2 regions of the Streptococcus sp. SCPM-O-B-15294 (M123) genome follow, and region 1 is predicted to be linked to the other one. Evidence: predicted binding sites of a transcription regulator. Region 1 holds the regulator's gene; the other holds the start of a gene.
The links. The regulator Rex, encoded in region 1, represses fermentation and respiration genes when NADH is low (regulators of the CRP and FNR family bind a similar motif). The targets are predictions, from matches to a motif close to TTGTGAANTANTTCACAA.

Region 1 (8,056 bases):
TCTTCTCTATGCTAAAAAGCCTGACTTCTTCAATCTCTTACACGGTGGTGACCAAGAAGACAAACGTCGAGCTAGTACAGAGAACTTGATTTCAATTGCTGGAATGGCTCAAGCCCTCAAAGAAGCAACTGAGCAGTTAGACGCAAATTATCAGTACATTCAGAGCTTATCTGAACGTATCCTAACAGGCCTAGAAGATTTAGATTTCTATCTGAATAGCACAGACTCCAAACTTCCTCATGTCTTAAACATCGGCTTCCCAGGTATCATCAATGATATCTTACTGCTTCGTTTAGATATGGCGGGAATTTCAGTATCAACTGGCTCGGCTTGTACTGCGGGGACTGTTCAGCCAAGTCATGTCCTTGCAGCTTATTATGGCGAAGATTCACCTCGCTTGAAGGAATCTATTCGCATTAGTTTATCCGAATTCAATACGACTGCTGAAGTCGATACTTTTATAACAACTATTCACAAAATTTTAGGAGAATTACATGGCATTTGAAACATCTGTCTCATTACCAAACTGCGATTACACATACGCAATCCATCCAAATATTAAAAAATATACCCTACGCGACAATACCTTTGCACAAACAAAGGTTGGAAACTACGAATTAAATCGTTTGTTAGAAGCTATTCCAAATAGTGGAGATGGCTTTAAGTTAAAAATTATCATCAATAAGGATTTAACAGGATTTAAAATTAACATTACTGACAAGTCAGGCCTTCGTTTGGTAAATATTTTTAAAAACCCAGAAAACAAGATTATCCAACAAAAATTCTACTTCCTCATGGACAGTTTAGTTGAACGTGAAATCTTTGAAAGGATTGAAAAGTAATGACCAATAGTCCTGTAGTCCTCACCTATTTGGATGCATATCAGAAGGAACGTCAGGTTAGCTACGACAACATCGATCACTGTCTATTAGCCTTCTCAGGTTGTGTGACCATTCCAGATTCCTATCAGGTTGTTTCTGTGACCTACAAGGGGCAAACCTTACCTTTCACTGGAAAAATCGGTGACTTCTATCGCTATCTGATTCAGTTTGATCAGAGTTTAAGAAATTCCAATTAAGAAAGAAAAACACCGTTTTGGTGTTTTTTTAGTAGAAGATAGTTGCTTTATTCACAAACTTTTTATAAAATAGATTTGAAAGGTTGTGATATTGTGAAACAAGATAAGACTAATCCAATTCCTCGTGCTACTGCTAAACGACTCTCCTTGTATTACCGCATTTTTAAACGCTTTAATGCAGAGAAAATTGAGCGAGCAAATTCAAAACAGATCGCTGAAGCCATCGGGATTGATTCCGCAACTGTTCGTCGAGACTTCTCCTACTTTGGAGAGCTTGGACGACGTGGTTTTGGTTATGATGTCAAAAAGTTAATGAACTTCTTTGCTGATCTCTTGAATGATAACTCCATCACCAATGTTGCTATTGTCGGGATTGGAAATATGGGGAGTGCCCTTCTTCACTATCGCTTCCATGAGCGAAACAAAATGAAAATTGTCATGGCATTCGATACGGATGATCATAAGTTAGTCGGCACTAAAAGTAAAGATGGTATTCCGATTTACGGCATCTCCACACTAAAAGAAAAACTTGAGGGACAAGAGATTCAAACAGCCATTTTAACCGTTCCAAGTGTAAAATCTCAAGAAGTTGCAGATTTACTGGTTGAAGCTGGTATCAAGGGAATCCTTAGCTTTTCTCCCGTACACTTAACAGTTCCAAAAGATGTGGTAGTCCAATATGTCGACCTAACCAGTGAACTACAAACCCTTCTCTACTTTATGCGTAAGAATACATGATAAGCAAAGAGGCTGGGACAAAAGTCCTAGCCTCTCAATTGTCTTTGGATTGTTGAGCAAGACGCAGTGGTTGAGTGGGCTCTACCACGCTGATTTTATCAGCTTTTACAGCCCTACTCAACTGTGCGGAGGTGGGACGACAAAATCGAATTCTAACGAATTACCGATTTCTGTCCCACTCTCTTTTTCTATACCAATAAATCTGTTTCTTCCCGGTAGCTATAATAATCATCAGTTGAGACAATCAGATGGTCCAGGAAAACAATTCCTAGACAATTGCAGGCTTCAATCATTTGTTGGGTGACACCATCATCATTCTTGCTAGGATGAATGATCCCGGACGGGTGGTTGTGAACCAAGATTAAGGATGTCGCCATATGCTTGATGGCATAGTGCAAGATTTCTCTTGGTTCTGCAATGCTACGATTGACTGTTCCAATAAAAATCACTTGCTGATGGATAATTTGATTTTGAGTATTCAGATATAAGGCCAGTAAATGTTCCTGTTTCTCATGGCCTATTTTTTGCTGCATCATTTTTGCCAACTTTTGACTACTCATGATTTGTTCTGTTTCAATCACTTCAGAAGTCTGTATTCGTTTCCCTAGTTCAATAGCAGCTATCAGCTCTATGGCCTTTACTTTCCCAATTCCTGGAATTTCCTGTAACTCCTGAAAACTCATACTAGCTAGTTCTTTTAAACTCTTTAGTGATCCCAACAGGTCTTGAGCGATCTCGTAGACTGGTTTATTTTTGTTCCCCGTCCGTAATAAGATGGACAGCAATTCTTGATGACTGAGCTTATCAGGTCCTTCTGTTAGCAAACGTTCTCTAGGTAAGAGACCAGTTTCTTGAAATACAATATGATACATAAAAAACCTCCTCAATTAATAATTCGCAATTGAGGAGGAAAAAGGACGATTCTGTATAAATTAAATTGGACAAACTACTTCTCTTAAGTTTTCAAGAATTCGAGTTTCTTCATTTGAGAAGTTAATTCTATAGCATTCTTGCACTTGTTCCAAAGAAGCAAGAAATTGACGAATTTCGTATCGAACTAAGTGTTCTTGATCATCAGGAATGTTTTCAATGGTTTCGAAGACCTGTTCAACTTCGTAGATCCCCTTGGTAATGAGCGCTGTTTTAGGGAAATCATTGACCAGTAAGCCATAGAAGTTTCTTAACAAAGTATAGATATCTTCTGTGCGCATTCAGTTCCTCCAAGCTTCTTTCTATCACTCTTCTATTATAAAATAGAAAGCATGCAAAAATATGTCAGTCAGGTAACATTTTATGACTATCCTCTTACAAGTTGGCAGAAAATTAACAGAAAAAAAAGAGGTCAAGGACCTCTTTTTAAGTTGATTATAATTGCATTTGATTATAAGATTTTGTGAAAGCTTCCAGTATATCTTTTGGTGCTTTTGAGTAATCTACTGAAGTTTCCAAAGTCCCTTTTACAATCGTACGATAAGTTGCTGCAGCATCCTCACAGGTCACCAAGGTGATTTCATTAACCCCTTCACGATCTGCAATGACATCGACCCGATCTGGTGTAACTGTCTCAACAGAATTGATGACATAAGTATACACCTTTTCCTTATCAGTGATATAGATTTTCATTCCAGCTTTGGCATGTTCTAATGGAGAAAAGAGCATTTCATTTGCCCCTGTCAAACCAAAGACATGGTGACTAGCCAAGGAGTAATTCCTTTCCCCCATAACCTGGTCCTCTTTCATGGTACCAGCCCCATAATAGAGTCCCACATTATCTAAGCCTTTAAAAATCGGAAGGTTCATCTTCAACTCAGGGATTGCTATCCCCCCAATAACAGGCAACTTCTGCGCCTGCCACTGGGCATTGATAACAGATTCTGTAGAAAGCGATTTGACTTCTTTAAAATCAAAGCTAGTCTTGGCATCTTTATTCTTATCGATGGTCTTTTTCGATACCTTGCTGACCTGGTACTGATTGGTATGCCACACCATGATCATGTTCCGAATCGGAGCATTAAAGATCAAGGCAATAGACAAAAGGATCAGTAAGGTAGCAAAGATATTAATCAAGCGATTGCGTAAGCTTGTTTTCTTCTTTTTTCTTCTTGAAGCCATTATTTATCCTACCCTTCACTTTCAGTCTCAGTCTCTGACTCATCTTTTTCGTCAGCTTGAACCGTTGTAAAGGTTACGATTTGGGCATCTTGATCCAGACGCATCACTTTCACACCCATGGTCGAACGTCCAGTTTGAGAAATATTAGCGACGCTAGTACGAATCATGACACCTGTATTGGTGATAATCATCAAATCCTCATCTCCTTTGACAGTCATGAGACCGGCCAGAGGACCATTCTTATCAGCCACATTAGCAGTTTTAATCCCTTTACCACCACGTCCTTTTGTTGGATACTCATCAGCACGCGTGCGTTTACCGTATCCCTTTTCAGTGATGATCAATACTTCATCTTGATCTGTAATCACGCTTGCACCGACCACTTGGTCGCCTGGGCGAAGGTTGACACCTCGAACCCCAGTTGCCGAGCGCCCCATATTCCGTACGACAGACTCTTTGAAGCGGACAGAATAACCAAATTTAGTCCCGATGATCACGTCCGTATTTCCGTCAGTGAGGAAGACGTTGATCAGCTCATCCTCATCTTTAAGGTTAAGAGCTTTCAAGCCATTTTGACGAATATTGGCAAACTCAGCTACACTGGTCCGTTTCACTAAACCTGAACGGGTTGTAAAGAAGAGATAGGCGTCTTCACTACGATCCTGAGCGACGTTAATAATGGTCTGAATGGATTCTCCGTCATCTAACTTAAGCAAGTTGACAATCGGAAGCCCCTTAGCTGTACGGCCGTATTCAGGGATTTCATAACCTTTCAGACGATAGACCCGTCCCTTATTGGTAAAGAAGAGCAAACGATCATGGGTGCTGGTAGAAACCAATTCACGGACAAAGTCATCATCTTTGACCCCTGTACCTTGAACACCACGTCCCCCACGTTTTTGAGCAGTAAATTCATCTTGATCCAATCGCTTAATGTAACCCTTGTTAGAGAGAGTAATCAAGACATTGCTTTCTTCGATCAAGTCTTCGTCTTCTAGTGATAGAACTTCTCCTACCATCAATTCTGTCCGACGTGGATCTCCAAACTTCCGTTTGACCTCGTCCAATTCTTCCTTGATAATCGCAACTACACGCTCTGGCTTGGCTAAAATATCAGCAAGATCAGCAATCAAGGCAACGAGATCATCGTATTCGCTTTGAATCTTGTCACGTTCCAAACCAGTCAAACGACGAAGACGCATATCCAAGATAGCTTGGCTTTGACGCTCAGAAAGCTTGAACTTACTCATCAATTCTGCTTGTGCTTCTGCATCTGTCTGGCTATTACGGATGATTTTAATCACTTCATCGATGTGATCAAGAGCGATTAAGAGACCTTCCAAGATATGGGCACGTGCTTCTGCCTTCTCTTTATCAAAGATGGTCCGACGAGTTACCACTTCTTTTTGGTGCTCAATATAAGATCCTAAAATCTCACGAAGAGAGAGAATCTTAGGGACACCATTTTGGATAGCCAACATGTTGAAACCAAAGTTGGTTTGCATTTGGGTCATCTTGAAGAGGTTGTTTAAGATAACATTGGCTGACGCATCGCGACGGACTTCAATGACGAAACGAACCCCTTCCCGGTTAGACTCATCCCGAACTGCTGTAATCCCATCGATTCGTTTTTCTTGAACCAAACGAACGATATGCTCATGCACTTTGGTTTTGTTGACCATATAAGGAAATTCTGTCACGACAATGCGTTCACGGCCTGTCTTGGTCTCTTCAATTTCCGTCCGAGACCGCAAGACAATCGAGCCTTTTCCTGTTTCATAGGCCTTATGAATACCCGATTTGCCCATGACCAAGGCTCCGGTAGGGAAATCTGGTCCAGGAAGCACCTCCATTAGTTCACGTGTGGTCACATCAGGATTGTCCATCATTAGTTTGACAGCATCAATAGACTCACCAAGGTTGTGTGGAGGAATATTTGTCGCCATCCCTACCGCAATCCCTGTCGCTCCATTGACTAACAAGTTAGGGAAGCGAGCTGGAAGAACGTTTGGTTCGCGTTCACTGGCGTCATAGTTATCTGTGAAATCAACTGTATTCTTGTTGATATCCCGAAGCATTTCAAGAGCAATCTTGCTCATACGAGCTTCTGTATACCGCTGGGCCGCGGCTCCATCACCATCCATTGAACCAAAGTTCCCATGCCCATCTACAAGCATGTAACGATAGCTCCACCATTGAGCCATCCGAACCATAGCCTCATAAATAGAGGAGTCACCGTGTGGATGGTATTTACCCATAACATCCCCAGTAATACGGGCAGATTTCTTATGTGGTTTATCTGGTGTAACCCCAAGTTCATTCATACCATAAAGGATCCGACGATGAACTGGCTTTAAACCATCTCGCACGTCAGGAAGAGCCCGAGACACGATAACACTCATAGCGTAATCGATGAAACTGGTCTTCATTTCCGATGTTAAGTTAACATCAACTAAGTTATTATCCTGCATTAAAACAATGCCTCTCTTTAATTAATTCACCATACTATTATAACACATTTAGGACTTTTTTTCTCCTTCGGAACACAAGAGTAAAAACGTTTACATCGTTAAAATTAGGCGTAAAACCGTGACAAAGAATAGTAAAAGTGGTAGAATAAAACCGAATGGGGAAAGCCCAAAAAAAATGAAGGAGACGTTTAGAAAATGACTTTAACTAAACAACATAAAAAAGTTATCCTTGTTGGTGATGGTGCGGTAGGTTCATCTTACGCTTTTGCACTTGTTACTCAAGGAATCGCACAAGAACTTGGTATCATCGAAATCCCTCAATTATTTGAAAAAGCGGTTGGTGATGCAGAAGACCTTAGCCATGCCCTTGCCTTCACTTCACCTAAGAAGATTTATGCTGCTAAGTACGAAGACTGTGCGGATGCGGACTTAGTTGTTATTACAGCAGGCGCTCCTCAAAAACCAGGCGAAACTCGTCTTGACCTCGTTGGTAAAAACCTTGCCATCAACAAATCTATCGTTGAGCAAGTCGTTGCTTCAGGTTTCGACGGTATCTTCCTTGTTGCTGCTAACCCAGTTGACGTTTTGACTTACTCAACTTGGAAATTCTCAGGTTTCCCTAAAGAACGTGTTATCGGTTCAGGTACTTCACTTGACTCAGCTCGTTTCCGTCAAGCACTTGCTGAAAAAATCGGCGTTGATGCTCGTTCGGTTCACGCCTACATCATGGGTGAACACGGAGACTCAGAGTTCGCTGTTTGGTCACATGCTAACGTTGCCGGTGTGAAATTGGAACAATGGTTGCAAGCAAACCGTGACTTGAACGAAGCTGACCTTGTAGATCTCTTCATCTCTGTACGTGATGCTGCTTACTCAATCATCAACAAGAAAGGTGCTACTTACTACGGTATCGCCGTTGCCCTTGCTCGTATCACTCGTGCTATCCTTGATGATGAAAATGCTGTACTTCCACTTTCAGTCTTCCAAGAAGGACAATACGGAGTTGAGAACGTCTTTATCGGTCAACCAGCGATCGTTGGTGCACACGGTATCGTTCGTCCAGTAAACATCCCATTGAATGACGCTGAAACACAAAAAATGCAAGCATCTGCGAAAGAATTGCAAGCAATTATCGATGAAGCATGGAAGAACCCAGAATTCCAAGCAGCTTCTAAAAACTAAACAAAACGTTAAACACCATGTCTTAGGACATGGTGTTTTCTTGATCCCATTATTATGAAATCCTAGAGAGCCCTGAGAGCCCAATCCTGCTCTTAAAAACTCACTGCTATCTTCTATCCAAAAATAAAAAAAGAGAGCCTCAAGGCTCTCCTATCGTCATCCACCCTGAGAGAATCGAACTCCCATCTCAAGAACCGGAATCTTACGTGATATCCATTACACTAAGGGTGGCAACTATGATAGTATATCAAAAAATCGATCATTTTACAAGTAAAAAAAGCTTGCCTAAGCAAGCTTTTTATGTTGATTACAATTCAATATCACCAAACAAGTCAGCCATTGAGAATCCAGTTTGAGTTTCTGGAAGTTCAAAGTCACGTTTTTCTTGTTTTGGACGACGTGGACGTTGTTGACGTTTTTCTTGTTTTTCGCCTTCTTCTTGAGCTGGACGTTCTTCAAGAGCTTTGATAGAAAG
Region 2 (8,056 bases), on a different contig from region 1:
TCCCTTCGGTCGCTCGACTGAAACATAGCGGTCTCCCTCTCCACTTCTTCGAATCTGCCTATATTCAAAGCTGTCCCTATGCCTTTGCCCGTATCAATCAGGACAAACTGGAAGAGGTTTTACCCCAAATTATCGCTTATCTATGATTCAATCCCACCCTTCTATTTCTTGAGTAATTTTATATACAAAACTATGTTACGAAAATATTACATTTATTACAAAAATCACTTGACATCTGTAACAATAGGAGTATAATCTAAGTCAGAAAGATAAAGAGGTGATATTATGAAACGATCTTTGATTCGTTGGACTGCAGCCTCTCTTGTGGCTGCATCACTTGGACTTGCTTTGGGAGGGTGTGGCTCAAAAGATAAAACAACTTCCTCATCCGAAAAAGCTTCTAGCTCAAAAGTTGAGAAAAAACCAAAAGCTAGCTTAAATAAAAAAGCTACAGTTTCTTCTTCTCAAGCAAAAGAAAATACTACTCCTTCAAGTCAGGCAAGTAACCCGTCAGCTTCAACTGAACCGAACAAGGCAGAAGATACATCTTCAACTGATCAAGCAGTTGTTCCTGCAGCACTTGTCGGCACTTGGGTAGGATCTAGCCCTCAGGCGGATAGCATCAAAATGACTATTGAAGCTAATGGAGATATTACAACTGTCGTTAGCTTTAAAAATGATAGTGAACCAACCCGCACAGCCACCTATACTGCAAGAGCTATTCAAGCATCTGGTAATGTCTATTACTGGGAGTCAGAAGGTCTTAATGGCGCAGATGCTCTTCTTCCTGGTATTACTGGTTTAGGAGTAGCAAATTTCCGCTTCAAACCAGGATTTATCCTTGAGGAAGGTCATTATACTCCGATAGCCTTCACAACAGATATCAATACAGAATTTGACTATAGCAATTACAGAGATTTCCACTTCTCATTGACCAAAGAGCAATAAGGACAGGAAATTCTCTAATAAAAAAAAGAATGTTGACCCTCAACATTCTTTTTTTATGTTTTATTCACTTTCACAAATCAATTGGGTTAAACCCTTACTTCTTAGTCAGGGCCCAGCTCTTAGCCACAAGCTCAAAGAGAAGATCATCCTCCACTCGACCATCCAAGGGAATGCTGATCCAGTACTTCTTGTTCATATGATAAGCCGGATAGAAATGGGGTTCTTCTAAGAGTTGGCTGACATGATCCTGTTTAAGATTTAAGACCTCAATCTTCCCTTCCTGCCTCGCATCTAGCTTGGACCAGTCTATCTTCATCAAGACGCCAAACCATTTGAGATCCTTTTGATGACGGAAGACGCCCGAGTCCGGAGAACGGTCCCAGAGGTATTCGATAGGACGGTCATATTGCCGGCTGATCCAATCCACCAAGCGCTTGGTCTGAGGATACAAAAAATCTTTGACAGCAAAACAGGAGCTTCTGATATCCTCTAAGGCCTGCTGGCAAGCTTCTCTGACTTGGCCAACATATTGACCAACCATCTGGTCCATATGAAGCTGCACATAGTCGTCGCCTGTCTCCTGATCCACTAGCCAAAAATGCACTTGCTTACTTTGGACAGTCACATAGAGTGTGAAGTCTCCATCGAGGATTAGTTGCTCATAGTGATAGGCCTCTCCCTGCTCTGAAAACCCATAAGCCAGGGCTTTTTCTTTATCTATACTATACTTCTCAAAATAATCTGGTAAAAACACGTTCTACTCCTTTCCCTCCAGTATACCAAAAAACAAGAAAAAAGAGCTGAGATTTCTTCCTCAACTCATATGTATTTAAAAGACAACACGAGTTCCATGGACCTGATCCACTCCTGGAACGTCAAGGAAAAGCTGACGATTCTTCAAGGAGACACCGCCACCTGCCAAGATTTCTACCTGGCCATCCGCTAACTTAGCATACTCTTCGTAGCGCGCTAAACGTTGTTCTAAGTCTGTTTCTGGACTGCCGGCTCTTGTTAATAGTCGGGTCACGCCCACTTCCTTCATCCACTCGATCGTCGACGCTTGATCTTCTAGAGGAATCTGATCAAATGCCATATGCATGGTCAATTCATATCCTTGGCTAGCTTGGATGAAACAAAGCATAGCGTCTTTATCCAGCTGATTGTCAGCAGTCAAGACACCTACCGCCAAGCCATCAACACCCAGGTCACGGGCAATTTTCCAGTCTTCTAACATTATGTCTAGCTCTTGCTCAGAGTATACAAAATCTCCACCTCGTGGACGAATCATAACGATGACCTTTGCCTGATAATCTTTAGCAAGCTTCACAGCCTCTTTGATCACACCATAGCTTGGAGTCGTACCTCCAACCGCTAAGTTATCACATAATTCTACACGACGCGCTCCTGCTTGAAAAGCCTTCTCTAACAGTGTTATGTTCTCTGCACAAAATTCATATAACGGCATCCTAAATCTCCCTGTATTTGAAATCGTTTTCTTGTTCTACCTTACTCTTTTTTCATTTCTTTGTCAATTAGAAAAACCATCAGCCTCATCAGAAACCAATGGTTGATGCTTAATAGGAAATTGGAACAATAATCTGTAATACCATGTTCCCTTTTTCGACCTTCGCAGAATGGATTCGGTAGCCACTTGTCGGCATGGTCAATTGGATTTGATTCCCTATCATAGTAGCTCCTGTGCCCTCTTGGTTAACTTTTTCAGCAATCTTTGAAGCAACCAAGCTACGTGGAATCGGCAGATGTCCAAGACGGGCCCGTTCTAGGTTCAAGGTCAATTGTTGATCCGTCACACTAGCTGAAAAGTCCATGCTCACCATGGTTTCCACCGGTCCCAGTTCAATCGGAACCTGAACATTGATATACTCTCCATTCATAGCAACTGCTGTATTGAGGAGAGTTTCATCTGTCATTTCCCCTGCCATGGATTTAATAACTTGGCGCAATTGAGGAGAATTCAGTTGAAGCTCTGTTTGCAGGCCAGAAGCAGTCACGTCTGCTGTAGAGAAGCCTTCTTGAGCCAGATCTACCAGCGAAGTATTCACTGTTACATTTTTAAATTGCTCTTGAGTCGAAACCTTTGCTGGTATCAAGAAAACTGCTAAGACAATAACTAGGAGGAAGGTCAGTCCGATGAGTCGTTTGATCCATTTCCACATATGGTCACCTCTTTTCGTTTTGATGGATAGAAGAGAATTCACCTCTATCACTATTGATCTATTCTTTTTAAAATACGACTTCTATTCTACCCTAATTTTTCAAAAAAAGCGAACGAGAGGAATAAGGTGCACATAAGAAAAGAGGTGGAAAAAATCCCAACCCCTATTTGAATGTTAATGGAATTGCATCCCACCATCCACGATGATGGTTTGTCCTGTAATGTAGTTTGAATCAGGACCAGCAAGGAAGCTAACCGCTGCAGCGACATCTTCGGGTTCGGACAAACGTTTAAGGGTAATATCTTTAGCGAAAGTTTGCATACCCCATTCGTCATCTTTACCAGCGTTCTTACCAACTTCATGAGCGATATCATACATCATTGGAGTCTTAACGATACCAGGTGCATACGCATTGACAGTAATACCTGAATCAGCCAAGTCACGTGCCAAAGTTTGAGTGATACCACGAACTGCAAACTTAGTACCACCATAGACAGTCAAGTTAGGGTTACCTACAACACCTGCTTGTGAAGTTGCATTGATGATTTTTCCGCCATGGCCAAGCGCCTTGAATTGAGCTTGTGCAGCTTGAGCACCCCAGATGACACCACCAACGTTGATGGCAAAAGTGCGTTCAAATTGTTCTTCTGTAATCGTATCAAGTGGTGTAGTTGGAGCAACACCAGCGTTGTTAACGACAACATTTAAATCTCCGAAATGATCCACAACTTTTTGGAAAGCTGCAGCCACTTCAGCTTGTTTGGAGACATCAGCAACGACCGCAAAAGCATTCTCTGCTGATAACTCAGCTACTGCTTTTTCTGCTGTCTCAGCATTGTAGTCTAAGACTCCGACCTTGAAGCCATCTTGTACCAATCGTTTTGCAATCGCAAAACCGATCCCTTGACCTGCACCTGTGACAATAGCTACTTTAGACATATGATTCCTCCTTGGTATCCCCGATACCAGCAAACGTTCATAGAAGAACAGCAAAGGTTGACAGTCAGTTTTGGGTGAATCTATCATAAGTTCCTTCCAAAACTATGCTAACAGTATACTCCTTTGTGAAAAAAGTGTCAAATTCTGGCCTGTTATTTTCTAAAGTTATTCACAATCTATCTTATCTTTATTTAGTAATAAATTAACTGATCAAAATAATTTTGAAAAGGGTTTTATATCTTGACAAAAACACTCATATTACCTATTGTTTTGAGCCTTATCTCATGCTACACTAATTATAAGAAAATCAAACAATAAGAAGGTCAAACAATGAAAAAATTCATGGATAAATTGAATAACCTACCTAAGCCAGTTCAATACATTATTGCGATCATTATTTTCTTTATTGCGTTTTACATTTCTTATAGCTTGTTTTAAGTTAGAACGTACAAAGCTCTCTTTAGCTAATACAGTATTTTAAATGAGAGTGGGACAGAAATCGGTAATTCGTTAGAATTCGATTTCGTCGTCCCACCTCCGCACAGTTGAGTAGGGCTGTAAAAGCTGATGAAATCAGCGTAGTAGAGCTCACTCAACCACTGCGTCTTGCTCGACAATCCAAAGACAATTGAGAGGCTAGGACTTTTGTCCCAGCCTCTTTCATTTTTTTAAAACATTTTAAAGACTGCTACTGCAAGTACTGCACCGATGATTGGACCAACTACTGGGATCCAAGCGTAACCCCAGTCACCATCTCCTTTGTTAGGAATAGGAAGGAGGCTGTGCATGATTCGAGGGCCTAGGTCACGAGCTGGGTTAAGAGCGTAACCTGTAGTTCCACCGAGAGACAAACCAATCCCTACGATCAAGGTACCAACGGCAAAAGTACCAAGTCCTGCTTGAAGGTCATAAAGACCAAGTGCAAAGATAGTCAGAAGCAAGACAAAGGTTCCAAGGATTTCACTGATGACGTTTGAAGTAGTATCCTTAATAGCTGGACCTGTACTGAAGGTTGCAAGGATATTTCCAGGATTTTCTTCTGCTAGGTAATGCGGTTTGAACTGTAACCAGACAAGGACTTGCCCTACCATGGCTCCAGCGAATTGAGCGATGATATAAGGAATCACAGATGCCCAAGCTAGTCCACCATTAAGAGCGACCCCAATTGTCACCGCTGGATTCAAATGTGCCGGACTTAACTTACCAGAGATAAAGGCTGCCACTGCAACTGCAATCCCCCAACCAAGGGTAATGACAATCCAACCGGAGTTGTGGCTTTTTGTTTTTGGAAGAACCACTCCTGCTACGACCCCATTCCCTAATAGAATCAGGATTAGAGTTCCTAAAAATTCACCAAATATTTCTTTCATATACGTTATTCTCCATCAAAAAGAAGGGCCGGTTAGATATTCTTCTTTCCAACCCCTTTTTTGTTTTTCTTAATTTTTTAATGCTGTCAAGTCATTGTTTTCCAAAGCAACTTGCAAATCTTTTCGGTAGCCAGCTTTTTCTTCTTCTGACCATTCATAGAAGCGGCCCATTTCATCCAAAACAGGTTCGATCATCGCATCTAAACTATCGCGCATGAAGAGCATGTGGTTCGTCCGACGAAGAAGGAAGTCAACAGGGCTAAGAGCCAATTCATTGCGCATTGCATAGTGAAGTGACAAGGTATCTGCTAGGCTCAATCCAGGTGCTTGTTCCACGCTATGAGCAAGGGCGAAGACCTTAGGTGCATTAGAACCGTATAGGTTAGCTAGGTAGTGAGCTTCCTTGCTGTCCAATCCACGAGACACGCCGAGTTGAGCAAAGGCTTCAATTTCAGAATCCACGTTAGTTGGGTTAATTTCTCCACCTGATACTGGATAGGTCTTAGAGTTGATTAATTTGAACTGACGGTCGAACTCTTCCTTAAGTATGGTCAAGACACGTTCCATAGCTCCTTCAGCCATCTTGCGGTAGTCTGTAATCTTCCCACCAGCCAGAGTCAAAAGACCATTGTCATCGCGGTCTAAGCTTGATCCACGAGAAACAGCAGATGGATCCAAATGTTTTTCAGAAGTGCTACCTTCCAAGTGGCTGATTGCTGATTCAACATCTTCACGCGATTTTTCTTTAGAAAGATAGCCTTCAACTGTTGCAATCAAAGCATTAAAGCTTTCATCACTGATAGTGCCGTTGTTTCCACCATTGTAGTCAGAAGCACTGTTTCCTGAGATCAACGGACGAAGACCAGCCCAGCTACTTTCGATATCATCGATGGTGATGTGAGCTTCTGGGAAGCGGTTATTCACGATTCCTAACAAGTAGTCGACATCTTCTTGAGTTACTGTTGGATGCTCTAAGTCGCCAGTGTAGTCCGTGTCAGTCGTTCCGAAGTAAGTTTTGTTTTCACGTGGCAAGACGAAGACCATCCGACCATCTCCAAGACCAGTATCAAAGTAGACTGGTTGAGAAACTTTGATCTTGCTTGAATCTACGACCAAGTGAACACCCTTGGTTGGACGCATTTGTGAATGCTGCTCTCTATTATTTGAGAGGTTACGCACCTTATCGCTCCAAGGTCCAGTTGTATTAATCACCAAACGAGCCTTGATTTCAAAGACTTCATCAGTCAAGAGATCACGCGCCACTACACCTGTAATCTTGCCAGATTCATCAAAGAGGAATCCTTCTGCTTTTACATGGTTGGCGATGAGAGCCCCATCTTGGTTGGCACGTTTGATATTTTCAATCACCAAACGAGCATCGTTGTTACGGAAGTCTAGATATACCCCACCACCGACAAGACCTTCTTGTTTCAACTCAGGCTCACGAGCCAACACTTCTTCCTTGGTCAAGACCTTGTTGGCAGCTGGTGTATTGCTGACACCTGCCAAGAGATCATAGAGGTCCATGGCTACCTTGAGACGGAAGAGGCTAAAAGTTGCCCCATCTTCATCATAGACTGGTAAGAGCATTGGGTCTGGTTTTGGAATATGAGGAGCAATTTGTTGGACCACTGCACGTTCTGATACCGTATCTGATACCACTTCTACGTCAAATTGTTTGAGGTAACGAAGTCCACCGTGGACCAATTTTGTTGAACGGCTTGATGTCCCTTCCGCAAAGTCCTGCATTTCAATCAAACCTGTTTCAAGACCACTTGCTGCTGCCTGCAAGGCTACCCCAGCACCTGTGATCCCTCCCCCGATAATCAAAAGATCCAGGGTGCGTTCTTGCATTTTCTTAATCGATAATTCACGAGTTTTCTTTGAAAATTCCATAATTCTTCACTTTCTATCCTACTGAAGTCTTGACTAGTCTTCAATTTCTGCAAAGAGTTGGGTAGCTTTAACAGCTTTCTTCCATCCCTTGTAGAGTTGTTCTTTACGAGATTCGTTCATAGAAGGCTCGAAGAGTTCACCAGTTGCATTGAGTTCTTTCAATTCATCTAGGTCTTTCCAGTAGCCGACTGACAGGCCAGCAAGGAAGGCTGCCCCCAAAGCTGTTGTTTCCAAGTTTTTAGCACGAGCGATATCAATACCAAGAATATCCGCTTGGAACTGCATCAAGAAGTTATTCATAGCTGCTCCACCGTCCACTTTAAGGACTTGAATAGCCGTCTTAGCATCAACCTGCATAGTATCGATGATATCCCGTACTTGGTAAGCAATGGATTGAAGAGTCGCCTTAATAAAGTCTTCTTTGGTTGTTCCACGAGTCAAGCCAAAGACAGAACCACGAGCATTTTGATTCCAGTATGGTGCTCCTAGACCTGTGAAGGCCGGTACCACATAAACTTCATCATTGTTGTGAGAATCACGCGCATATTTTTCAGATTCAGGTGAGTTTTCCACCATACGAAGACCATCACGAAGCCATTGAATGGCACTACCCGCGATAAAGATGGATCCTTCTAAGGCATAGTATACTTTCCCGTTAATTCCATATCCAATGGTAGTTAGCAAGTTATTTTCAGATAGCTGCATCTCTTCACCTGTATTCATGAT

Region 2: the regulator Rex is predicted to act here: its motif matches at 4,222-4,239, upstream of AC3E8G_RS05170 ((S)-acetoin forming diacetyl reductase).

The regions. Positions count from the first base shown of each region.
Region 1 covers NZ_JBYQGU010000003.1:103,676-111,731, reverse strand. Annotated here, with positions in the region: gene AC3E8G_RS03505 (cysteine desulfurase family protein) at 1-505, shown strand, start outside; gene AC3E8G_RS03500 (DUF1831 domain-containing protein) at 495-842, shown strand; gene AC3E8G_RS03495 (DUF4649 family protein) at 842-1,078, shown strand; gene AC3E8G_RS03490 (redox-sensing transcriptional repressor Rex) at 1,172-1,816, shown strand; gene radC (RadC family protein) at 2,005-2,688, opposite strand; gene AC3E8G_RS03480 (porphobilinogen deaminase) at 2,749-3,027, opposite strand; gene AC3E8G_RS03475 (class A sortase) at 3,182-3,928, opposite strand; gene gyrA (DNA gyrase subunit A) at 3,937-6,399, opposite strand; gene AC3E8G_RS03465 (L-lactate dehydrogenase) at 6,595-7,581, shown strand; tRNA gene AC3E8G_RS03460 (tRNA-Arg) at 7,741-7,812, opposite strand; gene rpsA (30S ribosomal protein S1) at 7,889-8,056, opposite strand, start outside.
Region 2 covers NZ_JBYQGU010000005.1:128,716-136,771, reverse strand. Annotated here, with positions in the region: gene AC3E8G_RS05195 (aminotransferase-like domain-containing protein) at 1-146, shown strand, start outside; gene AC3E8G_RS05190 (hypothetical protein) at 286-948, shown strand; gene AC3E8G_RS05185 (MmcQ/YjbR family DNA-binding protein) at 1,043-1,702, opposite strand; gene AC3E8G_RS05180 (copper homeostasis protein CutC) at 1,778-2,413, opposite strand; gene AC3E8G_RS05175 (hypothetical protein) at 2,523-3,125, opposite strand; gene AC3E8G_RS05170 ((S)-acetoin forming diacetyl reductase) at 3,300-4,064, opposite strand; gene AC3E8G_RS05165 (MIP/aquaporin family protein) at 4,733-5,434, opposite strand; gene glpO (type 1 glycerol-3-phosphate oxidase) at 5,504-7,330, opposite strand; gene glpK (glycerol kinase GlpK) at 7,364-8,056, opposite strand, start outside.